Regions from separate parts of the Yersinia entomophaga genome, predicted to be linked through region 1. Evidence: predicted binding sites of a transcription regulator. Region 1 holds the regulator's gene; each other region holds the start of a gene.

Region 1 (7,724 bases):
TGCCGAAGCGGGCAAAACTGTGCCGTCATCGCCTAATGAACCGGCAGCTGGCGGTGGGCTGATGGCTGGATTGAACGATTTGCTGTTTGGTTCTACCGGCCCGCGCGGCGGCAAGCGTGATGGTATTGTCCAAACTGCGGCTAAAAGCATGGCGCGAGATTTGGGGCGGCAAATTTTGCGCGGTGTATTGGGTTCGATTACCGGTGGCCGTAAACGCTAGGTTTTGCGACAAACTCATCAACGAATGACGTGAAAATCAGTAAGATGGCAGGGTCATGATTTAGGTTGGATTGAAAATGCTATTACTGATTGATAACTACGATTCGTTTACTTACAACCTTTACCAGTACTTTTGCGAATTGGGTACAGAGGTGCTGGTAAAGCGTAATGATGAACTGCAACTCTCTGATATAGAAGAACTCGCTCCTTCCCATCTGGTGATTTCGCCCGGCCCCTGTACGCCGAACGAAGCCGGTATCTCGCTGGCGGCGATCGGTCATTTTGCCGGCAAAATGCCGATTCTAGGCGTGTGTTTGGGGCATCAGGCGCTGGGGCAAGCTTTGGGTGCCAGCATCGTGAGAGCGCGTCAGGTTATGCACGGGAAAACCACGGCTATTAACCATAATAACCAGGGTGTCTTCCGTGGATTAAATCAGCCACTTACTGTGACTCGCTACCATTCTCTGGTTATCGCGCCAGAAACGCTGCCAGATTGCTTTGAAGTGACGGCGTGGACCGAGCGAAACGGTGCGTTCGATGAAATTATGGGGATACGCCACCGCACGCTTCCGCTGGAAGGCGTGCAATTTCATCCGGAAAGCATCCTCAGCGAGCAAGGTCATCAGCTGCTGGATAATTTCCTTAAAAATTAATGCATTACGATTGTTTTCGTGTTCGTAGCGTTTTTTGTTTGCCTGTTTGTGATTTTTTATGCATATTTTGTGATTATATTTTCACTAATGGCGAGCGGTATCAGCGCGTATCATCAAGGCGGACAGCGGAATGACAGAAAAATCAGCGGTAAATCGGAGCACGTTTGATCGAGTGATTCTACCGGTTTATGCACCAGCTCAGTTTATTCCCGTTAAAGGAAAAGGCAGTCGGGTCTGGGATCAGCAAGGCAATGAATATATCGATTTTGCTGGCGGAATTGCGGTCACGGCTCTAGGCCATTGCCATCCAGCGTTGGTTGCTGCGCTGCATCAGCAAGGGGAAGCCTTGTGGCATACCAGCAACGTTTTCACCAATGAACCCGCATTACGCCTAGCTGAGAAGCTGATTGACGCTACCTTTGCCGATCGGGTGTTCTTCGCCAACTCCGGTGGCGAGGCCAATGAAGCCGCTTTCAAACTGGCGCGCCACTACGCCATTGAGCGCCATAGTCCGTATAAAACCAAGATTATCGCTTTCCATAATGCTTTTCACGGACGCACGTTGTTCACCGTATCCGTCGGTGGGCAACCTAAATATTCCGACGGTTTTGGCCCAAAACCCGCTGATATTATCCACGTGCCTTTCAACGATTTAGCCGCAGTAAAAGCGGTGATGGACGACCATACCTGCGCCGTCGTATTGGAGCCGATTCAGGGAGAAGGCGGCATCACCGCAGCGGATCCGGTATTCATGCAGGGGCTGCGTGAACTGTGCGATCGTCATCAGGCATTGTTGGTATTCGATGAGGTTCAAAGTGGCATGGGACGCAGCGGCAAGCTGTTCACCTATATGCACTACGGCATTACGCCGGATATCCTGACCACGGCGAAGGCGCTGGGTGGTGGTTTCCCAATCAGCGCAATGCTGACAACGGAGGAAATTGCCTCGGTGATGACCGTTGGCACCCACGGTACGACTTACGGGGGTAATCCTTTGGCCTGTGCAGTGGCAGAAGCGGCGCTGGATGTGATTAATACCCCACAGGTGTTAGATGGCATAGCGCAGCGTCACGACCTGTTTGCGGAGGCATTAACGGCTATCGGGAAGCAATACGATCTGTTCACCGATATTCGCGGGATGGGATTGCTTATCGGCGCTGAGCTGAAGCCACAGTATCATGGGAGGGCGCGTGATTTCCTGACCGCAGCAGCGGCCAACGGATTGATGATTTTAAACGCCGGGCCGAATGTGCTGCGTTTTGCACCATCGTTAGTGATTGAATTAGAAGACATCGAGCAGGGTATGGCGCGATTTGCGCAGGCTGTTGCCGCAGTTCTAGACGCTGAATAACGGCAAGTCGCCGCTTTGTTGCGTGGTCATCACAGAGACAGTATGAATCGGCTTGGCGTTGGGCAACTGCAAGATGTGCATCTCCAAAAGTTAGTCAGTGGCGTCCTGTAATTAGGACGCCTCATCAGCCCGGTAATTTATTCCTCAATTATGTTCCGCTAGTGTTTTTTTAAACACTCAGCTATCCCGAAGCTTTCTGCTCAGCCAAATGCCATGATGTGGTCGTTGTCGCCAGGCTAAAGACGAGATGGTGTGCATCACGCTTAGATGGGACAAAATGCGCCTGAGATGGCGTTCCATTTCGGTGATTGGCATATCCGGATGTAGCTCTGGTGGACGCATAAAGCTATTTTCGCTGCTCGGCCCGTCGTATTCCAACCGCTGCTGACAGCTTTGCAACGCAATTTCACAGCGCTGTAAATACTCTTCCGCCAGTTTCTCTGTCAGCATGTAATGATCCCGCGCCAGAATTGTCATCGCGTTGATATGCTCGACGATAAACTGGCTGTGAGTCACCCACAGACGCATATCGGCCAGATAACGGGAGTTAAAGCCCGGTTCCTGCATTGCCTGATTAAGGGAAGTAAACACCGCGTTATGTGCCTGATTAACCTGCATTCGTTCATTTGCCAGCTCGCCAAGGTTAGGCGTCTTTTTGAGTAATAACTGCAGGATATTTTGATCGCTTTCCAGTGCCTGATGAGCGTTTTTACGCAGCAGACCGCTTTGCCATTGCGGCCACAGCCAGATGGTGCTCCCAAAGGCCAGCGCACAGCCAATCAGAGTATCAATCAGGCGCGGAACCAGAAAATGCAGGCCATTGAGTGCCAGCAGTTGCAACGTATACACGGCGGTAATAGTCAGCCCAATGACCGCCAGGCCGTAGTTTTTCCGCAGAACCAAATACGCGGCTAGCGTGATAAACAGCATAATGGTCAGCGTGGTACCTTGTGGAAGCTGAAGTTGCAGCAGACCGGCTGCAATAACCAGCCCGACCAACGTTCCCAAGGCTCTGTGCTGAATTCTTACCCGCGTCGCGTTATAACCGTTTTGGGTGACCAACATCACGGTCAATAAAATCCAGTAGGGTTTAGGCAGATTAAATGCCATTCCCAAACTGCTGCCGACGGCTAGCGTAACGGCCAGACGGCCGGCATTACGCAGCGCGACGGATTTAAACGAAAGATAACTGGCGAGCGCTGGCCAGAACGGCAACCGGTGTTGGTCCGACATTAAATCTCGCCGATAGAGCGGCCGTTGGTTACGCAGCAAGCGCGCGATGCGACGGAAATGATAATAACAAAACTGGCCAACCGGATTATCCGGGTGCTGTCCGGCGATTTTTTCCAGCGCTGCCAGCTCGTTGGTCATGGTAAAACGCTGTAATTCATGGCGGTGATACAGAAGATTATCAGCGACGACCCGCAAACGATGAGCAATGACCTGCGCATTCCGCCGGATGACCGCTTCTGCATGGCTTTGTTCCACCAGTTTTTGCACTTCTTCCGGTTGGTGCAGACTGACAGTAATGTGCTCCTGCAAATCCAGCGCCACCTGAAACATTAATCGTAGCCGCTTTTGCTCCCTTTTATGAGTATGAGGAAGCATATTAAGTTGCTGATAAAGCTGGGTTATTAAATCCATTACGCCCTGCTGGCGTTGTAGCAACGGCGGCAATGCGGTTTCCGGATCGATATGTTGAGTCAGCAAACTGTATTTGGCTTCTAAATAATCGGCTAACTGGCGATATAGCTGGCTCAGGGTTTCTCGCATCGGCTGTTCTTTCCACAGGCGGAACCACAGGCCGGTAAATAGCCCGTACCAGGCGGTGCCAACGATGAAAAGTAGCGGAGTGTGCCAAATTGGGAAGCGGCCAATCATGCTTAGTGTGAATATCGCAGCGACTAGCGCAGCGGGCAATAAACGGGCGTGCAGGGGGCTGATGGCTCCGTTAACGCCTAAAATGAGAGTCAGGCCAAACATAATCAGGGGGAGGGGAATATGCCACAGCAGGAATTGTTGAATCAGAAAACTGCTGAGGGCGAATAAAGTTCCGCCAACGACTAAGCGTTTGGTGAAGTGCTTATGGGGGGTATCTAGGCCAGCGATATTGCAGCAGGCAGGGACTAAGGAAAATAACAGGCCAAGCTGCAAATTACCGAGCAACAAACCGATAGCCACAGGCAAACACAGCACCAGCGTTTGCCGTAATGCATAGTTTACTTCAGGGTGGTAAATCAGCCGACGCCACATCAGGTCAATATCCGTCGTCCATATGCAGACAAAGAAAAAACCGGTGCCATGTTAAGCACAGGGAACCGGTTTTTTTAGGTAATTAACGGGTGCCGTAAACGACAATCGTTTTACCATGCGCAGAGATCAGGTTTTGATCTTCGAGCATTTTCAGGATTCGACCGACGGTTTCGCGGGAGCAGCCAACAATCTGGCCAATTTCCTGGCGAGTAATCTTAATCTGCATCCCATCTGGGTGTGTCATTGCATCAGGCTGTTTTGCCAGATTAAGCAGCGTTTGCGCGATACGCCCGGTCACATCAAGGAAAGCAAGGTTGCCCACTTTCTCGGATGTAATTTGCAGGCGATTCGCCATCTGCGAAGACAGACGCATCAAGATATCTGGATTAACCTGAATCAGCTGACGGAATTTTTTGTAAGAAATTTCAGCCACTTCACAGGCGGTTTTTGCACGAACCCAAGCACTACGTTCTTGGCCTTCTTCAAATAATCCAAGCTCACCGATGAAATCCCCCTGGTTTAAATAGGAGAGAATCATTTCTTTACCTTCTTCATCTTTGATCAGAACCGCAACGGAACCTTTCACGATGTAGTAAAGCGTTTCGGCTTTTTCACCCTGGTGAATCAGCGTACTCTTCGATGGATACTTGTGAATATGGCAATGAGACAGGAACCATTCGAGAGTTGGGTCTGTTTGTGGCTTGCCGAGAACCATTCGCTGTTATCCTCTGTTGTTATCGCTGCCTAACTTAACAGGGCTCAGAGTTCCCTGTACGGCGTGTTTATAAAATACACTTTCTATTAGCATATTAATTTGCTCAACTACCGAAAGGTATAGCCAATATACATCTCAGATAGAGACCCTTCACTGAGTCTTGATCTCTACCCTTTTTATTCTAAGAAACATCTCTTCGGCTCTGTTTGTAGCACAGGATGAGGCCAGTGTCTTGTGTTGTATCGCTTCAGCATGATGAGGGTCTGGTTACATTGCCACTTTATGAATGAAAGAGTAGTCTGATTCGGAAAAGCTAATAGGGAGTGACGGGTATGCAGGCACGAGTAAAATGGGTTGAAGGTCTGACTTTTTTGGGTGAATCCGCCTCTGGTCATCAGGTTTTAATGGATGGTAACGCCGGAGATAAAGCCCCAAGCCCGATGGAAATGTTGCTGATGGCGGCCGGTGGCTGTAGCGCTATCGATGTGGTGTCCATTTTGCAAAAAGGGCGCAACGATGTGCACGACTGCGAAGTAAAATTGACCTCCGAGCGTCGGGAGGAAGCCCCTCGCCTGTTTACCTTGATTAACCTGCATTTTGTCGTCAGTGGTAAAGATTTGACCGAAAAAGCCGTCGAGCGAGCCGTTGAGCTTTCCGCGGAGAAATACTGCTCGGTAGCCCTGATGTTGGGTAAGGCTGCCAAAATCACCCACAGTTTTGAAATTCGCTCTCTAACCTGACCATATTTATCAACGCCCGGTTTATTCGCTCCGGGCGTTGTATTTATAGGATTCATATACGTACAGAATTGCTTGTATCACTGCCTGTTTATCCGGAAACTGCTACTCAAAGACTCAAAGACTCAAAGACTCAAAGACTCAAAGACTCAAAGACTCAAAGACTCAAAGACTCAAAGACTCAAAGACTCAAAGACTCAAAGACTCAAAGACTCAAAGACTCAAAGACTCAAAGACTCAAAGACTCAAAGACTCAAAGACTCAAAGACTCAAAGACTCAAACATCTTAAATCGTTAAATCCCCCGCTGTTCCCTTACTCACCGCGATTCATATTTCGCAGTCAATCGCCGCGGTTCAATTTTTTGATTTTCTATCAGGCTGTTATCGTATTTATTCCTATACATTTTTAAGATAAACGCCGTCGTTTTCCAGGCGCCTGATCGTTAGATAGTCATTGCGAATGGTTTCTGCGTCAGAATGAACCAGATAAATAGCACCTGGCTGGCTGAAAACATCCTGAGTGACCCCAATAGCATCACCTTCTTCTACATAAAAATCAGCCAGTGAAAAAGACGGTAAAGTAAGAAGTTCGGATAAAAAATCCTGCTGATGGAAGATACCTTTATGTCTATTAATCAGGCCGATATTGTAAGAGTAATTTTGTAGCTGGTATGACGGATGGCATTCGGTAAATGACAGAAACTGCGTCGGTGCGGTGATTGCCATAACCGTGGCACAAATTTGCCCCAATCCGGTGGTACGCGCCGATATGGTAGGACGCAGAATTCCGTCCGTTCTGGCGGCCACCTCGACTAATTTAGGCCCCGACGTTGTTAACATCACTTCTGCATGGCTAGGGCCATTGCGAATTCCTAATGACTCAATTACCTGGCGAGTGTAACTAACCAGCGCCTGATAATGCTCGAAGGATGCATCCAGAATTTCATCGATATCATAAAGAATCCGCCCTGAAGCAAGACGAAGTTTGGTGTAACGGACAACTTCAGTTACCAGCGGTCTGCCCATCAGTGAAACCATATTCACCACGTATTCCGCGCCTTCGAGATATTCCTGAATTAACACCTGCTGATTAACCGCATTTAATTTGCTGTAGCTACCCATTATTTGAACAAATGCGTCTTCAGCCTCTGCCTGAGAATGGCAAATGAATACGCCTTCAGAGCCTGCGCTGGCCAACGACTTTAGTACGACGGGGTAGCCGTGATGAGATTTAATCCAACGTTCGGCGGCTGGCCATTCGCTGGCGGTGGTTTGTCGTGCGGCAGCTAAACCGGCATGGGTAATGGTTTCAATCATGGCATATTTGTTTCTGCGGGCTTCGCTATGGTTATAGTCATTGGCAAAAGGCAAACCAAAGCGATGATTGAGTTCGTCGCAGAGCAAAAGGCCACTTTCAGCTCCGGCAATGATGTAATCGGGGGCGAATAGCGCAACATCCTGGTTGGTATCGGATAAGTTTTGATGGGTGAGTAGCGACGAATAGATCGAATAATCAAACCCATAATAGTAGTAATCATGTAAATCAGCGCTAGACGAAATGTGTAATAGCAAGCAACCCGCATCAAATAGTTCCTTCGCCAGAAATTTTCCGGAAGAAAAACCATCAACAATGACGACTTTAATCATGTTTAACTCCATGTTATCGAATGGTCTTTAATTTATAAACGGACATAAACAGCAACATTGCCAGTATGAACCTTAATGAAAAAATACTCCTTGATGAAATCAGAATACGTTCGTCGAGGTACGACAATAACAATGTGAAAATAGGTAG
Region 2 (7,724 bases), 1.9 Mb from region 1:
CCCCAACGGATGATTGCACCCATTTTTTCCAATACGTCAGCAAATTTGGTATCGCCCTGCACGCTTTTCTTACCGATTCCGGTCACACGTACAGTGCCACCTTTGATCGCTGCCGCAGCGAGGAAGTAAGAGGCGGAGGACGCATCGCCTTCTACCAGATATTCACCCGGCGAACGATAAGTTTGGCCGCCCGCAATATAGAAGATCTGATAGTTTTCGTGCGTCACTTCAACGCCAAAGCTTTGCATCAAATGCAAAGTAATATCGATATAAGGTTTGGAAACCAAATCGCCTTGAATACGAATTTGCGTATCCTGCGCAGCCAAAGGTGCTGCCATCAACAGCGCCGTCAGGAACTGGCTGGATACGCTGCCGTCAACGGTCAGCTCGCCGCCGCGGAAACCACCGCGAATACGCAGCGGCGGATAATTTTCCTGTTCCAGATAATCAATCTGCGCGCCGCCCTGACGCAATGCGTCCACCAAATGGCCTATTGGGCGTTCTTTCATACGTGGCTCGCCGGTTAATATCACGTCGCCGTGGCTCAGGCACAAAGCAGCAGCCAATGGGCGCATTGCGGTGCCTGCGTTACCGAGGAATAACTCTACCGGCTCAGCGGCCAACAGCGGGCTCCCCAGCCCGTCAATCTCACATTGGGTGCGATCGGCGGAAAGACGATAATTAACGCCCAACGTTTTCAGGGCATTCAGCATATGGCGAATATCATCGCTATCTAACAGATTGTTTAGCCGGGTTGTCCCCTCAGCCAGTGCCGCCAGCAGCAGGGCGCGATTAGACACACTTTTGGAGCCGGGAAGATTAACGGTGCCGTCAATCAGCGCGATGGGTTGTAACGTCAGGGATTCCAGCATGGGAAAAACACTCTCCAGTCTTCTATTAATCAACAACCCCGCATGAACGGGGCTGTTTTGAGGCAAAAAATGGCGGCACATACCGCTAAATACATTGGGAAAATAACTGCCGATAAAGCAGGAAATCCCTGAAACGCTATCAGGCATGGCGACGTTCAAAGTCAACCATAAAATCAGTTAATACTTTAACGCCTTCAATCGGCATAGCGTTATAAATGGACGCCCGCATACCGCCTGCAACCCGATGGCCTTTCAACGCTTGCAGGCCCAACGCTTCGGCTTCACTGAGGAAAACGTTATCCAGTTCCGGTTTAGCCAGTTGGAACGGAATATTCATCCAGGAACGGTTGGCCGTGGCCACCTGATTGCGATAAAAATCGCTGCTATCAATAGCACTATAAAGTAATTCGGCTTTGGCGCGGTTACGTTTTTCCATTTCCACCAGACCGCCCTGCTCTTTCAACCACTTAAAGACCATGCCGGAAAGATACCAGGCGAAGGTTGGCGGCGTGTTGAACATCGAGTCATTCTTCGCCAATACCTGATAATCCAAAATAGACGGCACATGTTTGTGCGCTTTGCCCAGCAGGTCTTCACGAACAATCACCAACGTCAAACCCGCAGGCCCGATATTCTTCTGTGCGCCAGCGTAAATCAGGCCATAGCGGCTGATATCAATAGGACGGGAAAGAATCGATGAGGAATAATCGGCCACCACGATTTTATCGCCAAAATCGGGATCTTCATGGATCGCCACGCCGTCGATGGTTTCGTTCGGGCAATAATGCACATAGGCTGCATCCGCGCTTAACTGCCATTGGCTCATAGGCAGAACGCCGGTCAGACCATCAATTTGTGCTTTAATATCAATAACATTTGGCTCGCAATATTTCTGAGCTTCATTAATGGCGCTGTGTGCCCAATAGCCGCCATCGATGTAATCTGCCGAGGTTTTATCACCCAGCAGATTCTGCGGCACTGCGGCAAATTGCGCTCTGGCTCCGCCGTGGCAAAACAGCACTTTATAATTATCAGGAATTTTCAACAGATCCCGCAGATCCTGTTCGGATTGCTCGGCCACTTGAATGAATTCTTTACTGCGATGGCTGATTTCCATCACTGAGGTGCCAATGCCATGCCAGTTGCATAATTCTTGTTGTGCACGACGCAGAACTTCCACCGGCAGCATTGCTGGGCCAGCGCTAAAATTGTAAACCTGTGTCATTTCCCCTCACCGCTTTCACTGAGATAATCATCGTTTTAACCCATACATCGGTTTTATCATTCGCATTCAACGGCTGCAACGCTTATTCATCCAGAAGGTCGAAAGCGTCCCGGCGTTTTATAGCGGTTCGCCCGCCTATTGGCATTTCATGCAGAATTATTCGCTGAAAGTTAATGACTATGCGACTCACTACGCGATAGATAACTCAATTTGAGCTTGAATGACGTCAGGTGCGCGTTAGCGGCGGGTTTTGGTGCGAAAAAGGATTCGGGGTAAAAAGGGGCAGCGAGCCGCCCCCGAATTAATAAAATGAACGACTTAGTAAGTCAGGAACATTTTTTGAATTTCCTGCGGATTTTTGGTCTGCGTTAAGGCTAATTGCAGCAATACGCGAGCTTTTTGCGGATTCAACAGGCCAGAAGCCACAAAACCGTACTTGGTATCGTCAACTTCAGCATCCTGCGTGGTAGAACCGGTTGGTACGCGAGAAGAACGCACCACGGCGACGCCATTGTGTGCCGCAGTTGCCAGAGTGTCGAAGACGCTGTGGTACATGTTGCCATTACCCACACCGGCGCTGACGATGCCCTGATAACCATCGGCGATAAAGGCTTTGGCTGGAAGATCGGACGCGTTTGCATAGCTATAAACGATGCCAACTTTCGGCAAGGTCGTCAGTTTGGTGACGTCAAACGGAGTTTGTTTGTGTTCGCTTGCGTGCAGATAATTCACTTTACCGTCATGGATCAAGCCGACGGTACCGGTGTTTGGTGACTGGAAGGTCTGTACTGAAGTGGTGCTGGTCTTGGTCACATCGCGGCCATCCAATACCACATCGTTCATTGCCACCAAGACGCCGCGCTTGGCTGACTGCGGATCACTGGCAACAACCACTGCATTATAAAGATTCAGTGGGCCATCAGCGCCCATTGCTGTAGCTGGGCGCATTGCGCCAACCACAACCACAGGTTTATCGCATTTTACCGTCAAATCGAGGAAGTAAGCCGTTTCTTCCAGAGTATCGGTACCGTGAGTAATCACAAAACCATCGGTTTTTGCACAGTCTGCATTGATTCTCTTAGCCAGTTTCAACCAGACATCGTCATTCATGTCTTGGGAACCGATATTGACCAATTGCTCGCCGTGTACGTTGGCAATGTTTTTGATTTCCGGAACTGCATTAACCAAGGCATCCACACCAATTTTCCCCGCGGTGTAGTTGGATTTGGTGGCTGAATCGCCGCCGCCAGCAATGGTGCCGCCGGTCGCTAACAGCGTAATATTCGGCATAGCCAAGGCCGAACCACTAATCCCTGCCAAAATCCCTGCCAAAACGGTTAATTTTAAAGACTTCATCTTGCCAACTCCCTTTTTTATAAATGAATGAATTATCCGGTAAATCCACACAAATACTGTGACATATATTGTGCTTTAGGAATACATGGAGCTATCGGCCAAAACCCCGTATGATTGCGCGTTTTTAGTACGGTCAAAAAGTGAAAAACATGACGCAAACTTTTATCCCCGGCAAAGACGCTGCGCTGGAAGACTCCATTTCCCGTTTTCAGCAAAAACTGAGCGATCTCGGTTTTAATATTGAAGAAGCTTCCTGGCTCAATCCGGTTCCTCATGTTTGGTCAGTGCATATCCGCGATCGCGACTGTCCGCTGTGTTTTACCAACGGCAAAGGCGCGAGCAAAAAGGCCGCACTGGCCTCCGCTCTGGGTGAATATTTTGAGCGTTTATCAACTAACTATTTCTTCGCTGATTTTTATTTGGGTAAAGAAATCGCCAACGGTGAGTTCGTTCATTATCCCAATGAGAAGTGGTTCCCTATTCCGGCTGATGGCTCCCTGCCACAAGGCATTCTCGATGCCCGGCTGCACGCTTTTTATGACCCAGACAAAGAGCTAAATGCCAATGATCTGGTGGACTTACAGTCAGGTAACGTTGAGCGCGGAATCTGTTCCCTGCCCTTTACCCGTCAATCTGACCTGGAGACAGTATATATTCCTATGAATATCATAGGAAATCTTTATGTGTCTAATGGTATGTCTGCTGGTAATACCGCCAATGAAGCACGTGTCCAAGGTTTGTCAGAAGTTTTCGAACGCTATGTGAAAAACCGCATTATTGCGGAATCCATCAGCCTGCCCGAAATCCCGCAAGAGGTGCTGAACCGCTACCCTGGCGTAGTTGAAGCCATTGCAAAACTGGAAGAGGAAGGTTTCCCAATCCTTTCTTATGACGCCTCTTTGGGCGGCGCTTACCCGGTTATTTGCGTCGTCTTATTCAACCCTTCTAACGGAACTTGTTTTGCTTCATTCGGCGCGCATCCTGACTTCGGCGTAGCGCTGGAGCGCACCGTGACCGAATTGTTGCAAGGCCGCAGCCTGAAAGATTTGGATGTTTTCACCGCTCCAACCTTCGATGACGAAGAAGTGGCCGAACACACCAATCTGGAAACTCACTTTATCGATTCCAGCGGTTTAATTAGCTGGGATATGTTCAAGCAGGACGCAGACTATCCGTTCGTTGACTGGAATTTCAGCGGCACAACCGAAGAAGAATTCGCTACGCTGATGGCGATCTTCAAACAGGAAGATGCTGAAGTTTACATTGCAGATTATGAGCATTTGGGCGTTTACGCCTGCCGTATTCTGGTACCGGGTATGTCCGACATCTATCCGGCAGAAGATTTGCTGATGGCCAATAACACTATGGGCGTACATCTGCGTGACACTCTGCTGGCGTTGCCAGGCACCGAGTGGAAGCCAGAGCAGTATCTGCAATTGATCGAACAGCTGGACGACGAAGGTCTGGATGATTTTGCCCGCGTTCGTGAACTGCTGGGCATCGCCTCTGGGAAAGACAACGGCTGGTATACCCTGCGCGTTGGCGAGCTGAAATCCATGCTGGCGCTAGCCGGTGGTGATTTGGAGCAAGCGTTGATTTGGGTTGAGTGGACGCAGGATTTCAACGCCTCCGTATTTACTCCTGAACAGGCTAACTATTACCGTTGCCTGCAAACCTTGCTGCTGCTGACTCAAGAGCCGGATCGCGATCCTGCCCAATATCATGGCGCATTCATGAAAATGTACGGTCAAGATGCTGTGGATGCCGCTTCTGCCGCCCTTTGTGGCGAAGTTCGCTTCCACGGGCTGTTTAGCATCGATCCTGATTTGAAAGCATTACCGGCACATCAGGCGCTGTTGGGAGCCTATGAGAAGTTGCAAGCGGCCAAGCGTCGTTACTGGGCAAAAAACTAATAGCTTTGTTCCAGTTCTGAAAACTGCTATCTCATCAAGCGACGGCGAATCCTATGGGTTCGCCGTTTTTTTACCCTACATTTATCTATCCTCATTTTTATCGCTGTATGTTCTATAAGCGCCGAGTTATATAAAGCACCGAGTTATATAAACTGTGCGCTTAATAAATAGACATCTCAGCGCCTGAATTATTATTTATGCAGAAATTCCCATCGCCAGAATTATTTTTTCATCAAAAAACAGTTATTATTTTTGGGAGAAAATGGCACTTTTAGACAAATAATTCCGCCTAAAGCTCGCATTCTTATGGGCAGGTAAATAAATAGTTAATTTTTAATAGCGTGGTTGAAGGCGATAATCTACAAATTACGCTATTTATTAACCTTTTCTTCATCGAATTGAACGTTTAATCAAAATTTTTTGTAAATCTTAAAATATTTTTTCTCTTTAAATATCAATGAAATAACATGATTAACCATTGAGATTGCAGGTGTTTATGGCTGATTAAAGTGGCCCAATATGATCCACGTCAATTTTCACGCTATACTGCTTTGCTAGTATCTCGTTGTGCTTTATTAACCCTAAAGAGAGAGTTAGTGTGAAAGCTGACAACCCCTTCGATGCATTACTACCTGCGGCCATGGCGAAAGTAGCCGAAGATGCCGGTGTCTACAAAGCCACCAAGCATCCGATGAAAACTTTCTATCTGGCAATTACTGCGGGCGTGTTTATCTCAATCGCTTTTGTATTTTACATTACAGCTACTACTGGCACCGCGGGCGTTCCTTTCGGCTTTGCGAAATTAGTTGGCGGTATCTGCTTCTCACTGGGTTTGATGTTAGTCGTGGTATGCGGCGGCGACCTCTTTACTTCCACCGTATTAACCACCGTAGCGAAAGCCAGCGGCCGGATTACCTGGCGTCAGTTGGGGACTAACTGGGTGAATGTTTACGTTGGAAACCTGGCCGGAGCGCTGTTTTTTGTCGCCCTGATCTGGTTTGCCGGTCAATACATGGTTGCCAACGGCCAATGGGGCTTGAATGTGCTGCAAACCGCAGATCACAAATTGCACCATACTTTTATTCAAGCAGTATGTTTGGGCATTTTAGCTAACCTGATGGTGTGCTTAGCGGTATGGATGAGTTACTCCGGCCGTACCATTATGGACAAAATGTTCGCGATGATTCTGCCAGTCGGTATGTTTGTCGCCAGCGGCTTTGAACATAGCATCGCCAACATGTTTATGATTCCTATGGGCATAGTGATTAAAAACTTCGCTTCGCCTGAGTTCTGGCAAGCCATAGGAGCAACACCTGAGCAATTTGCTAATCTGACCGTAAGTAACTTTGTTATCGACAACCTCATTCCTGTTACCATCGGTAACATCATTGGTGGCGGGTTATTGGTAGGGTTAACTTATTGGGTAATTTATCTGCGCGGTGACCAGCAACATTAAAGTGTGGCCGCTACGTCTGGTTTTCGAAGAAATTCACATTAAAAGGTAGATGCATTATGACCGAACTTAATGAAAAATTGGCCAACGCATGGCAAGGTTTTACCGAGGGTGACTGGCAGAACGAAGTAAACGTTCGTGACTTCATCCAGAAGAACTACACCCCATATGAAGGTGACGAATCCTTCCTGGCCGGCTCTACCAAAGCAACCGATGAGCTGTGGGCCAAGGTCATGGAAGGCATCAAACTGGAAAACCGCACTCATGCGCCAGTTGACTTCGATACCGACGTAGCATCAACCATCATCTCCCACGACGCTGGTTACATTAGCAAAGATTTGGAAACCATCGTTGGTTTGCAGACTGAAGCACCATTGAAACGCGCCCTGATTCCATTCGGCGGCATCAAAATGGTTGAAAACTCCTGCAAAGTTTACGGTCGTGAGCTGGATCCACAGCTGAAAAAAGTGTTCACCGAATACCGCAAAACCCATAACCAGGGCGTATTCGATGTTTACACCAAAGACATCCTGAACTGCCGTAAATCCGGTATCCTGACCGGTCTGCCGGATGCTTATGGTCGTGGTCGTATCATCGGTGACTATCGTCGCGTAGCCGTTTACGGTATCGACTTCCTGATGAAAGACAAACTGGCTCAGTTCAATTCATTACAGTCACGTCTGGAAAACGGCGAAGATCTGGAAATGACCATCCAACTGCGCGAAGAAATTGCTGAACAGCATCGTGCACTGGGTCAAATCAAAGAAATGGCAGCTAAATACGGCTGCGATATTTCTCGTCCTGCGACTAACGCCCGTGAAGCGGTACAGTGGACTTACTTCGGCTACCTGGCCGCGGTGAAATCCCAGAACGGTGCAGCGATGTCCTTCGGCCGCGTGTCTACT
Region 3 (7,724 bases), 930 kb from region 1:
TCAAAGCCTGAGTTCGCTCGGTGTCATTATCGCTATTGAAATAGCGCTCATAAGCCACCAGCGACATTTTGGCATCAATCACCACGTCCTTACCCTGCGGTAAACGAACAATCACATCCGGCTGCATCCGGCTATTGCCTTCAAGATTGACGCTAACCTGAGTTTGGTATTCGTAACCGTCCCGAAGTCCCGAGGCTTCCAACACTCTGCCAAGCACAACCTCACCCCAGTTCCCCTGAGTTTTATTATCACCTTTGAGCGCTTTGGTCAGATTGAGGGCTTCCCGTGCCATCTGGGCATTAAGTTGCTGTAGGCTCCGGATTTCGTGAGTCAGCGTATGACGCTCACGGGCTTCCTGACCGAAACTATCCTGAACCTGACGACGGAAACCGTCCAATTGCTCGCGCAAAGGCAGGAGCAACTTATCCAGACTCTGCTTATTCTGTTCATCAGCCCTACGGCCAGTTTGTTCAAAGATGCGATTTGCCAGATTCTCGAACTGAGTGGTCAGGCGTTGTTCACTATTCATCAATAATCGCTGCTTTTCTTCAGCAGCCAGGCGCGTTTCCTCCAGACGAATGGTGACTTCACGCAGTTCGGCCTCCTGCGCACTGTTCACTTCTCTCTGGGCGCGCAGTTCCTGATTAAGTTGCTCACATTCATTACGCCAATGATTAAGCTGCTGTAGCTTCTCACTGCCAGCAGCCAGCTGGCTATGCAGGCTGCGTAATTCCAACGCATTCTCCTGCAATTGTTGCTCTTTACGCCGTTGGGTCTCCTCCTGCTGGACTAAGTCCTGTTGCGACTGTTGCAATGATTGTTCCAACAGCCGTAGTTCAGTTTCTCGCTGTGTATTACGCTGCTGGAAACGCAAACTGGCAATTAACCAGCCCAGCAGGCCCCCCATAACACAGCCACTCAAGCCCCAAAATATACTGGTATCCACGCTGCCTCCGCCTCATTAACCCTCTGCCCGTCAAGGTAAGGGGATACTGTATGGATGTCCAGAGGGTTTTCGCCTTACATCCAAGGATGCGAAACAGTACGCAAAACTATAACTCCATGCAAAATTCGGTATTCTCGCCACCGGTAAATCGGCTAAAACAAAGTGGAACCGAATACAACCTGTAGGGAGGTCAACCCATCCAATGAGTAAGCCATTTAATTCCGAAAGCACCGGGCGCGAGGATGCCAAAGGCCCAAATCAACGCCGAAGTAATATTGGCAAACTGGAAATAACGTTGAGGCATGGCGCATATGCCAGCAACCAAAGGAACGATGGCGCGCAGCGGGCCGAAGAAGCGCCCGATAAAGGCACCAAATACGCCCCAGCGCTCAAAAAACGCGTGACCACGTACCAGTAATTGAGGATTTCGCGAAAGTGGCCACATGGTTGCCACGCGATCCTGATAATGGAAACCAATCCAATAGGAGAGCCAGTCACCGAAGAAAGCACCGGCCGCAGCCGCAGCCCAGATCGGCCAGAAGGGAATTCCGCTTTCACCGATGAGCGCCCCTAGCCCCAATAAGATAACGGTCGCAGGCAATAACAATGACAAAAAAGCCAGCGACTCACCAAAGGCAAGGAAAAAGACGATAGGTGCAGCCCAGATTTCATGTTCACGGACAAAATCCGTTATGTAGGTTATGACGTCATTGAGGGTCACATGCATCTTCCTGTTATTGATGAGATTACGAGCCAACAGCATAACCAATTCACGGCAGCTCTAACTCAACAAAAAATAAACGGCCGGTAAATGCCAGCCGTTTAAACAGGTTAACGTACAGAATTAAATATGTCAGGCATTTGCCGTGACGGAGCGCTTAGACATCTCGGCGGAACGACGAGTCCAAAGCTCACGCCATTTTCTCAAAGCGGCGATGAGGATGATTACGCCTAGCGTCATCATAATGATGGATATGATGCCGTTAAACAGGTTGTAGCCCGAAGCCGCAGAGTTAAAGTACACATGTCTGATCATCCAATAACCGGCATAATTTACGGTAACAAACAGGTAAGCCAGCGGGATAATACAGGTCAGCATATAGATACGTTTGGTAGCCAAACGCAGGATAATGGTTGCACCAATAATCAAGCCAACGGATGCCATTAACTGGTTTGATACGCCGAACAGCGCCCAAACGGAGTTGATATCACCAGAGTTCAGTAAATAGCCCCACAGCGCACAGGCGATAACGCTACAAGCCAGAGTACCCGGTAGCCAATCCGTACGTTTCAGTGGTGCCCAGATATCGCCGAGGAAATCTTGCAGCAGATAGCGTGCAACGCGGGTACCGGAGTCTACGGCGGTCAGGATAAATACGGCTTCAAACATGACAACAAACTGGAAGAAGTAGGCCGCCAGACTGCTGAACCATGGCACGCGGATAAAGATATCTGTCATACCTACGGCAAGAGTAACTGCGCCACCGGTACGACCGTAGAGATCCAGACCGATCTCCTGGCTTAGCGTTGGTAGGTTAACCACATCCATGCCCAACGCGCCCCAAGCTTCCGCAGAGGAGTTAATTGCAAAATAATCAGCGGGATGCAATGAAGTTGCAGCGATCAGCGCCATGACGCCAACCATACACTCGGCCAGCATAGCGCCAAAACCTACCGGTAAAATATCGCTCCACTTATCAATCTGTTTCGGCGTGGTGCCAGAACCGATAAATGCGTGGAAACCAGAGATTGCGCCACAGGCAATGGTAATAGAAATAAACGGCCAGACCGGGCCAGCCAGAACCGGGCCACCGCCGTGGATAAACTGAGTAACGGCAGGGAACTGAATTTCCGGGTTAATGAAAACAACGCCGATTATCAACGCGCCAAATACACCAATCTTCATAAAGCTAGACAGATAACCGCGCGGAGTTAACAGCATCCACACCGGCAAAGCGGTCGCGAAGAAGGCATACAAAGGCAGAATGATACTGACGGTATTGGCTTTCAACGTCAGCCATTCACCCAGCCAGGTTCCTTCGATATAAGGGCCCACGAAAACACAGACCATAATCGCGGCAATACCCACGTAGGAAGCGCCTCTCATGCTGCCGGTCATTCGCTCCCACAAACCTACGCAAATGGCGATAGGAATGGTCATGAATACCGCGAAAGCCCCCCAAGGGTTGCGCTCCAACGCATGCACCACAACCATAGATAAACCGGCCATAGTGATTGTGATGATGAACAACATAGCCAAACCGGTACACCAGCCGGCAATCGGCCCCAGTTCGGATTTTGCGACTTCAGAAAGAGATTTACCCTGATGTTTCATCGAGGCAAACAGCACGACGGTATCGTGGACAGCGCCACCGATGACACAGCCGATTAACAGCCACAGGAAACCCGGTAAGTAACCGTATTGCGCCGCCAGCACGGGGCCAACCAAGGGCCCCGCTGCTGCGATAGCCGCAAAGTGGCTGCCAAAGTTGACCCATTTTTTAGTAGGAACGTAATCTTTACCATCTTCGAAGGTGTGGGAAGGTGTAATTTCAGTATCATCGACCTGCAGTACTTTCCGAACAAAAAAGATACCGTATAAGCGGTAGCAGATCGTCAGAATACATACTGTGGCGATAACAAAGGTAATCGCATGTTGCATGATTATTCTCTCCAGGGAATTTATCAGGCGTTAACATACGCCTGGCCTATAAGAGAAGCGCTGAGGATCTGATTAAGCGGTCGCCAGCATGATTAAGCGGTCACAAAACGCCGCTAAGTGGCGATCGGAAAATTGAAGATATACGAAAGAAGCAAAAAGCTGACGACGGTACCGCCGCCAACAATATGATATTAATCACAAAAAATGAGTTTTATATTTAAGAGTTACTCAAGATAATACGACTGAAGTTGCTCTCTTTCAGCACGACCCAGACCGAACTCCTGCAGTAACCAGTTATCACGATTACCATAGCGGTCATTAATGCTGGTTAATGCGGTATGAAGGAATTCTTCTCTGGCTGAAAGCACGTAAGCGAACTGATTCAACGCATTATCGTGAAGCTTTTTAGCCAGTTCGCTCAACATTAATTCGCGGAACGGCGCGAGCGTCGTTTCAGTTAGCAAGTAATCCTCCAGAACCGTTGCTTCATCGGCTCCCAGCGCAAACAATACCAACCCGGAACCAACGCCAGTGCGGTCTTTTCCTACGGCACAGTGCTGCACTACGCCAGTACCTTCAGAATTACGCAATAAATGAACTAACTGTCGGTAAGCCGAGTTGTTAAAAGGCAAGCGGCGATAAAGCTCCAGCATAAATGAACGAGCATCAAACTCGGCTAGCGTTTCGTTACTGAGCTTATCCAGATTGGCGTTGACGTCGGTACTGAGAGGGTTCGCGGGGAAATGATGGTATGTGGCTCCTTGCCAAAGGATATCGGGTTTAGCCTGAACTTCATCGGCATCACGGTAATCCAGTATATGGCCAACGGCACGCTTATGCAGAAAAGTACGGTCTTTTTCACTCAACCGATCTAATGAACCGGAGCGAAACAGTAATCCTCGCTTAACTCTGCGGCCATCGGCTGCCAGGTAACCGCCAAAATCACGGAAGTTAATACCGCCATCAAGCGGAACCAGTGAGGGATGCTGTGTAAAAGGGGTAGTCATAATATCCTCTTATTATATCGTCCATTATAAGAGGTAAAACCTTACCAGATTATCAGTGGAAGGAAAGAACGGGCCACCAGAGGCAGCCCGACACGCGATTACAACAAGCGACGAGCTGCTTCAACCACGATTTTTACCGCATGACTTTCGGTTTTTTGCATAGTCTCTGCGTTAGGAATTTCTTGCTGGGTACGGTTTACGATAACACCGGCAACCATACCGGCGCGCAGGCCTTGGCTGGCGCACATAGTCAACAGCGTAGCGGATTCCATCTCATAGTTCATCACGCCCATAGCCTGCCATTCTTCCATCGAGCCACGGAAACGGCTCACTACGCGACCAGAGAAAGTATCGTAACGTTCCTGACCCGGATAGAAAGTATCGGACGAGGCGGTGACACCAATATGCGTGGTCGCGCCAATGGATTTAGCCGCTTCAACCAAGGCGGTAGTACAAGCGAAATCAGCAACCGCAGGGAACTCCATCGGTGCGAAATGCAGACTGGCACCGTCCAAACGCACTGCGCCTGTGGTTACCAGAACGTCACCGACGTTGATGTTAGGCTGAATAGCACCGGTAGTGCCGATGCGCAGGAAGGTACGTACGCCCAACTGAGCCAATTCTTCCACGGCGATAGAGGTTGACGGGCCGCCGATACCGGTTGAACAAACGATAACTGCCTTACCGTCCAATTCTGCACGCCATGAGGTAAATTCACGATGAGAAGCCAGATGTACTGGGTTATCCATTAATTTTGCAATTTTCTCAACACGTTGTGGATCACCCGGAACGATGGCCAAAGTAGCCCCTTTCAGATCGTCCTTCGTGAGGCCAAGGTGGAAAACATCGGATTTAGACATGTGAGACTCCTCTTTCATGAGAAATATTGTAGGGAGGAACAAAGAACTACTTTACTCAATATCACCGAATTATTTCGTGATAGCAGTCACTTTGATAGAAGAAATAGAATGTATAAGAACAAATAAAGTGTGACAAAAATCACAAAATAACACCGTTCAGGTTATTTTTTGTGCTTTAAAAGCCCTAAATAAGAGTAACAGCATCCAGATTCACTCAACGGCCGAAAACAGAGTGTGTGTCAGCTCACCTTTTCACCGTTCGAGCACACATTTAATCCGTTACGACATCGCCTTTCCGCCATTAATTGCAAATATTACCTATAGTTAAATCCGGAAAACTCATTCGCTAACTTCAGGGAGACCATTATGAAGACTGACCCACTCATTACTCTCAGGCAAACAGCCGGAAAGTTCACGCCGGCCGTTAATCCGTTGGCCTCCTCCGTTATTCATACCGATAAAAAAGGCATTCAGGCCGGTGATACTACAATCCCGTCGCAGGGTGATTTGCTGCCAGCTTATCTCGCTAAACCGGCACAACATAATGGCCCTTGCCCGGTGGTGATTGTAGTGCATGAAATCTTCGGCGTGCATGAACACATTCGGGATATTTGCCGCCGCTTAGCGAAACAGGGCTATTTGGCCATCGCTCCCGAGCTGTATTTCCGCCAAGGTGATGCCAGCGAATACAATGATATGAGGCCGTTAGTCAGCCAGTTGGTCAATAAGATCCCCGACCGACAAGTATTAGTGGATTTGGATCATACGGTTAACTGGGCCTCCCGCCACGGTGGGGATATCAGTAAGTTAGCGATAACCGGTTTTTGCTGGGGAGGGCGTATCGCCTGGCTTTATGCGGCGCATAATCCTCAGTTGAAAACGGCAGTAGCCTGGTATGGGAAACTTATTGGGGATAAAAGCCTTAATAGCCCGAAACATCCCGTTGATATTGCGATCAACCTTTCCGCTCCAGTACTGGGCCTGTACGGCGGGCAGGATTCAGGAATTTCACAAGATCAGATAGAAACCATGCGTCATGCACTACGTGCCGCCAATGCCGACGCTGAAATTATTGTTTACCCGGAAGCGGGCCACGCCTTTAACGCCGATTATCGGCCTAACTACAATGCGGAAGCCGCTCAGGATGCCTGGCAGCGAATGTTGGACTGGTTTGCTCGCCACGGCGTCAATGCCCATAAACCGGTCGATGATGCCTCTTAAACGTTTCAATCCATATCTTTCACCAACATTCCCACTTCGGCATAAACCTCCCCCAGCAGCAAGATAGGGGGAGGTTTTTATCTATCAGTCGCACAAAATTCTGCACGCATCAATTTGATACTTCTATTCTCCAATAGCGGTTTCACCGTCAGTACCTATCAGCTATAAAAAAGGGCGCTAACAAAGTTGAGAAGCGGAGACATGTGCCGAATGGGTCGGAACAGCGTGAGCCGTCGGCCCCCCTCTCGGTGCAGTCGCCCCACCAGCTTCGGGGTAACTGCATAGGCTTGCCATCAACAGCAAGGCCGCCACTGCGCCTTTGATTCAGTGATAAATAATCAGGCTTGCTCTTCACGCAGCCGCTGGGCCGCCAAGACCATGTTGGCCAGTGACTGACGGGTTTCTGGCCAACCACGAGTTTTCAGGCCACAATCCGGGTTAACCCACAGGCGTTCAGCCGGGATTCGCTGGGCCGCTTTACGTAGCAAGGCTTCAATCCATTCCACGCTAGGCACGTTCGGCGAGTGAATATCATAAACGCCGGGTCCAATCTCATTTGGATAGTCAAAGTCTTCAAATGACTCAAGCAGTTCCATATCTGAGCGGGAGGTTTCGATGGTAATCACATCCGCATCCAACGCAGCGATAGAATCCATGATGTCGTTGAACTCGCAGTAACACATATGGGTATGGATTTGAGTATCATCCTGCGCCACGGCGGCATTCAGCTTGAATGCATCCACTGCCCAGTCCAGATAGGCCTGCCATTCAGCCCGACGCAGGGGTAAACCTTCACGCAGCGCGGGTTCATCAATCTGGATAATACCGATACCGGCTTTTTCCAAATCTTCCACTTCATCACGCAGCGCCAACGCAATTTGCTTGGCGATGGTTTCACGGCTCACATCCTCCCGCGGGAATGACCAGCATAGGATAGTGACCGGCCCGGTTAACATGCCTTTCACCGGCTTGTCAGTCAGGGATTGCGCATATTGGGCCCATTCAACGGTAATCGCTTCTGGGCGGCT
Region 4 (7,724 bases), 1.6 Mb from region 1:
TTGCACGTAGACAACACCACACCGCCCTGCACCAGCGGTTGCTGGAGCAAGCTATTAAGCGCCCGGTCGATCGAGTCAGGTGAAAATGTCACCCGTTCACGTAACGAGACAGGAGCGGTTTTGTGATTAATGCCTAATGCGAGCAGGGTCATGAGAACGGCTTAGAGTAATACTTGTCTTAGTATGGATTCTCGTCTGAGTCGCATTCTACTTGATGCGCGAGAGCAATTAAAGTCACACCGCATTATCCGTCCTAATATCACGGATATCGTGGGTAAATTGCTCACGACATAAACAAGATATTGACGCTCCGCCTTACCACCGTTAGCGTGAGCACCTTGGCTGCAACTTTGCAGCACCCAAATGCCTCGCTGGTGAAAACCACGCTTTTAAAGGATTGATATTGATATGCCCATGCGCAAGGTCACTTTTTATCGCCTGCTTCCATTAGCCAGCCTGATGCTAGCCGCCTGTACTACCACCACCTCGACTGGCCCGGCGACGAGCCCCACCTCGCCGCAGTGGCAACAGCATGAGCAACAATTGCAGCAACTCAGCCAGTTCCAGACCCGCGGCTCTTTCGCTTATATTTCAGATAAACAGAAGGTTTATGCCCGTTTCTTCTGGCAACAATATTCAGCGGATCGTTACCGTCTGCTGCTGACCAATCCGCTGGGCAGCACCGAGATGGAGCTGGTCGTGCAGCCGGGCGTTACTCAACTGACGGATAACCAGGGCAAACGCTACGTTAGTGATAACCCGGAAGAAATGATTGCCAAACTTACCGGCATGGACATTCCTATCAATAGCCTGCGCCAATGGATTCTCGGCCTGCCCGGCGAAACCAACGATTTTGTCCTCGACGATAAATATCGCCTGAAACAGCTGACTTATAAGCAGGGAAATCAAGTGTGGACCGTTGATTATCAAGAATATAACACCAAGGTGACCCCAGTTTTACCGAGTCGTCTGGAGCTAAAGCAGGATCAGCAACGCATCAAACTGAAAATGGATAACTGGACTGTCAAATGATTCACACCTGGCCTTCTCCGGCAAAACTGAATTTATTCCTTTATATCACCGGCCAACGCGCCGATGGTTACCATGAATTACAGACGCTATTTCAGTTTCTCGATTATGGTGACAGCCTCACTATCACACCGAGAAATGATAACCAGATTTGTTTACTTACGCCGCTTGAAGGGGTGGAAAACGAACAAAATCTGATCGTGCGGGCAGCACGTTTATTGCAGCAACATACGGCAGGTTCCGATACCCCCCACGGAGCGGATATTTCGATCGAAAAATGCCTGCCAATGGGAGGCGGTTTAGGCGGAGGTTCCTCCAACGCGGCGACGGTATTGGTCGCCTTAAATCACCTGTGGCAATGCGGATTGAATGATGAAGAATTAGCCGATCTTGGCCTGCAACTGGGTGCCGACGTACCGGTATTTGTGCGCGGCCATGCCGCCTTCGCCGAAGGAATTGGCGAAAAATTGCAGCCCGCGCAGCCCATTGAGCGCTGGTATTTGGTCGCACACCCCGGCGTTAGCATCCCAACGCCAATTATTTTTTCCGATCCGGATTTAACAAGAAACACGCCAGTTCGCCCCTTGGCGGCACTTTTAGCCGCTCCTTACGCAAATGATTGCGAACCGATCGCAAGAAAACGTTTTCGCGAGGTTGAACAGGTTCTTTCATGGCTGTTACAATACGCCCCGTCGCGCCTAACCGGGACCGGCGCTTGTGTATTTGCTGAATTTGATACCGAGTCATCGGCCCGTCAGGTGTTAAGTATTGCCCCGGAGTGGTTACAGGGTTTTGTGGCTCGTGGCGTTAACGTCTCACCACTGCATCTTGTACGCTCTGGAAAAGTTGAGAAATAAGCAGCGATTTGCGTGGCAACTCAGGTTTTTCCATAGCATTACGGTTTATCCTGCGTCGCCAACACGTTGCCTTCTTAACTGAATTAAAAGCCGGCTCATAACGCTCTTTTAGGTTAACAATGTTTTGGTTTTAAATACCCGTATGTATATTGCAATCAGTAGGATGAATCGCCCCTGACTACTGGCTGACAATATCTTCTCTGGACGCAAGCCTGAGGTTCTTCTCGTGCCTGATATGAAGCTTTTTGCTGGTAACGCCACCCCGGAACTAGCACAACGTATTGCCAACCGTTTGTACACCAGTCTTGGTGACGCCGCTGTAGGTCGTTTTAGCGACGGCGAAGTGAGCGTGCAAATCAACGAAAATGTACGCGGTGGTGATATTTTCATCATCCAGTCCACCTGCGCACCCACGAACGATAACCTGATGGAATTGGTTGTCATGGTTGATGCCCTGCGTCGCGCCTCCGCAGGACGTATTACTGCCGTTATCCCTTACTTCGGTTACGCTCGTCAGGATCGCCGTGTGCGTTCTGCTCGTGTGCCTATCACTGCCAAAGTTGTTGCCGATTTTCTCTCAAGTGTTGGGGTTGACCGTGTATTGACAGTGGACCTGCATGCTGAACAGATCCAAGGCTTCTTTGATGTGCCGGTTGATAACGTATTTGGTAGCCCAATCCTGCTGGAAGATATGTTGCAGCAGAATCTGGAAAACCCAATCGTTGTTTCACCAGATATCGGCGGTGTTGTTCGTGCACGAGCTATTGCTAAACTGCTGAATGACACCGATATGGCCATTATCGACAAACGCCGTCCGCGTGCTAACGTTTCCCAGGTGATGCATATCATCGGCGACGTTGCTGGCCGTGACTGTGTGCTGGTTGACGATATGATCGATACCGGTGGCACGTTGTGTAAAGCTGCTGAAGCCTTAAAAGAACGTGGTGCCAAACGCGTATTTGCTTACGCGACACACCCGATCTTCTCTGGTAACGCAGTGGAAAACATCAGAAATTCAGTTATTGATGAAGTGATTGTTTGCGACACCATTCCGCTGTCTGCGGAAATCAAAGCGTTGAAAAACGTTCGTACTCTGACGCTGTCCGGTATGCTGGCTGAAGCCATCCGCCGTATCAGCAACGAAGAGTCCATCTCTGCGATGTTTGAGCATTAATCACTCTCTGCAGCGCTTAGGCGCTGCAAGTCTGGCATAGGTTGTATCTGACTTATCGCCGCACTGACAGTGATTTGCGGTTAAACGCAGAAAAAGAAAAACCCGTTGAAGCGCAAGCAACAACGGGCTTTCTACTCTTGGGCTGTCATTTAATTCCCTACCCTCAGTTTGAATTATTCAGCTGCATTTTCGGTAACATTTTCTGGCATCACACTTCACTGACGATAAATACGTCAATATTATGAGTGTCGCTCATTACGGCGGCAGCGTTTATCGAAATGCTTAACCCACCAATAGCGATCCGCCACCTCTTCCCGGCCACCGATTCTCGCCCCGACCAGCCAGAGCAAGGCCCCCACAAAAATGCTCATGACCGCACCGTGGGAGAAGAACTGCGGTAAACCAAGTTGAGAAACTTCGGTCAGGATAGAGTAACCTACCCCAACAACCATAGTGACCAGACCCAGCCCCATCAGCGCGTTACCTAACGTTGTTGCGGTTTTGCGTTTCATATGCCACCTCCTGCATTCACTTCCTTTAAACAACTCTTCCTATTGAATTGTTCACCTGTACTTAATGACTTAGTATAGTCAGGGAAAGCATAAGGGTATTGCGGAGACGATCACATCTGGCAAAGATATTTCTATAAATCTTTACATTAAGCGATTATTTGGCCTAATTGTTGAATAATTAACCATGGTTAGTATTTACCTTATCCGCTAGTTTTACCTTTATTCTCCCCCTTATTTTTGTGATTCTACGCGGCGACGGGTAAACTAGGGTTCTTTCATCTCTGAGTAATAGCGAATAACGAAGTGAGCAGCATTAAATTGATCGTTGGCCTGGCAAATCCAGGCGCTGAATATGCCCAAACCCGCCATAACGCCGGTGCCTGGTACGTAGATTTACTGGCTGAGCGTAATAATCAATCTCTGAAAGAAGAGAGTAAATTCTACGGCTACACTGCCCGTTTAAATCTGGCCGGTCAGGACGTTCGACTGCTTGTTCCCTCTACCTTTATGAATCTCAGCGGCAAAGCGGTTTCTGCCATGGCCAGCTTCTATCGTATTTTACCGGAAGAAATTTTAGTTGCGCACGATGAACTGGATATTCCGCCCGGCGTGGCTAAATTAAAGCTGGGCGGCGGTAACGGGGGCCATAACGGTTTAAAAGATATTCAAAGCAAATTAGGTAATAATCCCAATTTTTACCGCTTGCGCATCGGTATTGGTCACCCGGGAGATAAAAGTAAAGTGACCGGATTTGTCTTAGGGAAACCACCGGCGAGCGAACAAACGTTAATTGATGATGCCATCGATGAAGCTATTCGTTGTACCGAGGTTTTATTAAAAGAAGACGTGACCAAGGCTATGAATCGCCTGCATTCATTTAAAGCCAACGCATAATATTCCCCTTGCCCTCATATTCATCACCGAGGGCAAGGATAATTATTATAAAAAACGCCAATACACTTTAATTTATTAGGATTGAGACTATGGAATGGGGTTCAATTTCAGATATCGTCATTGCGATTTCCAGTGCCATTATGGCAATCACTGCGGCCGTAGTCGCGATAAAATGGTTTGATAATAAAAAAACGGAGCAAACTGCTCTGCTAGTCGAGCAGTTTTTGAAACTGACTTACGATACAGTCAGAAGTATCAGAGCGTTAAAAAGAGTTTGCGAAAACCGCAGCATAAAGAACTTTGATTATCAATCGAAGAAAGTGGGTGAATTTAATAAAGCCATACGGCTGGCCTGTATTTCACTCGATTTTTGGGGGGAATATAAAACCAGCGCCGAATTTAATGAGTTAAAAGATAAATTAAAATCCGCGTGTTATAAATGCCGAATGTCCAGCCGAAGAGCCATTTCAGCAGAAAACACGATCGATGAAGAAAAATATGAAGAAATCATTCAATGTTGCGAAAATTATATCGTACTGCACAAAAAACTAAGAAAACTCTCACTCAAAAACATGTTAAACAAATAATTAGCTAATTAATATAGCAGGCCGTCGCGCTGCCACGGGCTCCGGTCTTGCTGTAAACCGCACCTGGCACCATCACTTTGACCCGACGATTCTTATACTGGCCGATAATATTCTTTAATCCATCAGTACAGAAAAACTTATCCCACTCATCCGATTTTTTCTGATTAGCGACTTTATTACCGTTAGTTTCATAGCGATCGGTTAATGCGCTAAAACGCATTAAATAGCTGTCCATTTCTGGCGAAGTCATCACCTTTTTCACTCCGATATATTTAATGCTTTTATCGGAGCGACGCTCGACTAATTTTCCGTAATTATCGATTTGCTCTAACCAGGTTAAAGGACGCTCAGTGTCCACTCTGGTTAAATAATGCGTGATAGTGATGCCCAGCAAAGAGCCAAATAAGATCAGCAACAACCATTTAAAGCCGCTCATCACCATATTTAATACCCTATCAGAACAGTAAGACGCCATAGTTGGCATCAGGTGTAATCACTGGTTATCGGCAGCAAACCGGTAATGCTGTAGATTTTTATTCGGCGTTCCCTTGTTTACTTCTCACTCTCACCGAAAGCGATAAATTCAACAAACCAAGATTATATGCAAGAACAACAAATTATGACCGACTCTCGGGATCCCAGATAAAGATAGACCGGTAAAATACAGAGGCTAAACCGCAGTTAAAATCACTGCGTCAAACAGTAGGATCGAGATAAATCATCATTATGTGTATAATGGCGGAATAAATTTTGATTACATCGGCTGGTTAAACCTAATTGGCTGATTTTTAAGTTATTTAAGGTGATATAAACATGGGATTCAAATGCGGTATCGTTGGTCTGCCAAACGTTGGTAAATCCACCCTGTTCAACGCGTTGACACAAGCGGGTATCGAAGCAGCGAATTTCCCCTTCTGTACCATTGAACCTAACACGGGTGTGGTACCCATGCCGGACCCGCGTCTGGACCAATTAGCTGAAATCGTTAAACCGCAGCGTATTCTGCCAACCACGATGGAATTCGTCGATATTGCCGGTCTGGTAAAGGGCGCATCCAAAGGCGAAGGCCTGGGCAACCAGTTCCTGACCAACATTCGCGAAACTGAGGCGATTGGCCACGTAGTACGTTGTTTCGAAAACGACAACATCATCCACGTTGCAGGTAAAGTCGATCCGGCTGACGATATTGAGACCATCAATACCGAATTGGCGCTGTCCGATTTGGACACCTGTGAGCGTGCCATTCATCGCGTACAGAAAAAAGCCAAAGGCGGCGATAAAGACGCTAAAGCTGAGCTGGAAGCGTTGGAAAAATGTCTGCCACACCTCGAAAATGCCGGTATGTTGCGTGCATTGAAGACTCTGACTGCTGAAGACAAAGCAGCAATCCGCTACTTAAGCTTCCTGACATTGAAACCAACGATGTATATCGCCAACGTTGATGAAGATGGCTTCGAAAATAACCCGTATCTGGATCAAGTGCGCGCAATTGCCGCGGCTGAAGGTTCCGTAGTGGTTGCCGTATGTGCGGCCGTTGAATCTGATATTGCCGAGATGGAAGACGAAGATCGCGCTGAATTCATGGCCGAGTTAGGTATCGAAGAACCGGGTCTGAACCGCGTTATCCGTGCCGGTTACGAACTGCTGAACCTGCAAACTTACTTCACCGCAGGCGTAAAAGAAGTTCGTGCATGGACCATCCCTGTCGGTGCAACGGCTCCGCAGGCCGCAGGTAAAATCCATACCGATTTCGAGAAAGGCTTTATCCGCGCTCAGACCATCGCTTTTGAAGACTTCATCACCTACAAAGGTGAGCAAGGCGCGAAAGAAGCCGGCAAAATGCGTTCAGAAGGTAAGGACTATATCGTTAAAGATGGCGATGTCATGAACTTCTTGTTTAACGTCTAAGTTAATTTTGTTGTCTCTTGGGATATCAATGTATCGCATGAAGACAGACAAACATCATAAAATCCACGCAATTGCGTGGATTTTTCTTTTCATGGCGTCTCACATAACCTCATGACAATGCAGTGAAAAATGATTATAGGGATGAGTACAATCGCGGTATAAGAACTAGACAAAGACTCGCTATGCTCACTGATACACAATGCCGCACAGCCAAGCCGAAAGAAAAACTCTATCGGCTCAATCATTTCAATGGTCTCTACCTCGAAGTGAAACCCAATGGCAAAAAGGCATGGCGCTATCGGTTTAAACTCAACGGTAAATCCAGCATGTTTGCGCTGGGTGAGTACCCGACGGTCAAACTTGCCGAAGCTCGCGATGTAAGTATCCCAGCTTTAGTTCCACACACTTTTTGAGATTTCCGGTTTCTCAGCCATCAGCCGATTTTCTTCCGGCATCAGATTATTCAGGGATTCATGAGGCCGCTCACTGTTGTATTCATTCAGCCAGCGCTCCGTTATTTCCCGTGCTTCATTCAGTGTTCTGAACAGATAAAAATCCAGTATTTCGGTCCGGTACGTTCGGTTAAACCGTTCGATAAACGCGTTCTGTGTTGGTTTGCCGGGCTTGATAAATTCCAGCATCACGCCATGGTCTTCAGCCCATTGTGCCAGCGTCAGTGATATCAATTCCGGCCCGTTATCCATCCGCATCTTCAGCGGATAGCCACGGTTTGCCGCTATTCTGTCCAGCACCCGCACAATGC

What was found. Region 1 encodes CRP, which controls carbon source genes, mostly activating them, when cyclic AMP is high. Its sites were predicted from a motif close to ATGTGANNNNNNTCACAT; they were not measured.
Positions count from the first base shown of each region.
Region 2: a site for CRP is predicted at 5,884-5,901, ahead of focA (formate transporter FocA). Genes of this name have one in related genera too.
Region 3: a site for CRP is predicted at 5,603-5,620, ahead of udp (uridine phosphorylase). Genes of this name have one in related genera too.
Region 4: a site for CRP is predicted at 3,671-3,688, ahead of pth (aminoacyl-tRNA hydrolase). Genes of this name have one in related genera too.

Region 1 covers NZ_CP010029.1:2,494,860-2,502,583, reverse strand. The annotation lists gene PL78_RS11530 (helicase HerA-like domain-containing protein) at 1-220, shown strand, start outside; gene PL78_RS11525 (aminodeoxychorismate synthase component II) at 297-872, shown strand; gene argD (bifunctional acetylornithine/succinyldiaminopimelate transaminase) at 1,003-2,223, shown strand; gene PL78_RS11515 (YccS/YhfK family putative transporter) at 2,401-4,476, opposite strand; gene crp (cAMP-activated global transcriptional regulator CRP) at 4,559-5,191, opposite strand; gene PL78_RS11505 (OsmC family protein) at 5,524-5,931, shown strand; gene PL78_RS11500 (ATP-grasp domain-containing protein) at 6,326-7,576, opposite strand.
Region 2 covers NZ_CP010029.1:552,633-560,356, reverse strand. The annotation lists gene aroA (3-phosphoshikimate 1-carboxyvinyltransferase) at 1-872, opposite strand, end outside; gene serC (3-phosphoserine/phosphohydroxythreonine transaminase) at 1,012-2,097, opposite strand; gene ansB (L-asparaginase 2) at 2,416-3,453, opposite strand; gene ycaO (30S ribosomal protein S12 methylthiotransferase accessory factor YcaO) at 3,603-5,366, shown strand; gene focA (formate transporter FocA) at 5,965-6,822, shown strand; gene pflB (formate C-acetyltransferase) at 6,879-7,724, shown strand, end outside.
Region 3 covers NZ_CP010029.1:1,562,376-1,570,099, forward strand. The annotation lists gene rmuC (DNA recombination protein RmuC) at 1-946, opposite strand, end outside; gene PL78_RS07115 (DedA family protein) at 1,137-1,667, opposite strand; gene PL78_RS07120 (carbon starvation CstA family protein) at 1,800-3,608, opposite strand; gene PL78_RS07125 (tyrosine-protein phosphatase) at 3,833-4,615, opposite strand; gene udp (uridine phosphorylase) at 4,714-5,475, opposite strand; gene PL78_RS07135 (dienelactone hydrolase family protein) at 5,842-6,696, shown strand; gene metE (5-methyltetrahydropteroyltriglutamate--homocysteine S-methyltransferase) at 7,035-7,724, opposite strand, start outside.
Region 4 covers NZ_CP010029.1:937,903-945,626, reverse strand. The annotation lists gene hemA (glutamyl-tRNA reductase) at 1-152, opposite strand, end outside; gene lolB (lipoprotein insertase outer membrane protein LolB) at 409-1,032, shown strand; gene ispE (4-(cytidine 5'-diphospho)-2-C-methyl-D-erythritol kinase) at 1,029-1,886, shown strand; gene prs (ribose-phosphate diphosphokinase) at 2,113-3,060, shown strand; gene ychH (stress-induced protein YchH) at 3,300-3,572, opposite strand; gene pth (aminoacyl-tRNA hydrolase) at 3,876-4,466, shown strand; gene PL78_RS04250 (hypothetical protein) at 4,556-5,053, shown strand; gene PL78_RS04245 (hypothetical protein) at 5,058-5,528, opposite strand; gene ychF (redox-regulated ATPase YchF) at 5,867-6,961, shown strand; partial or broken gene PL78_RS19475 (Arm DNA-binding domain-containing protein) at 7,144-7,338, shown strand; partial or broken gene PL78_RS04235 (IS3 family transposase) at 7,354-7,724, opposite strand, start outside.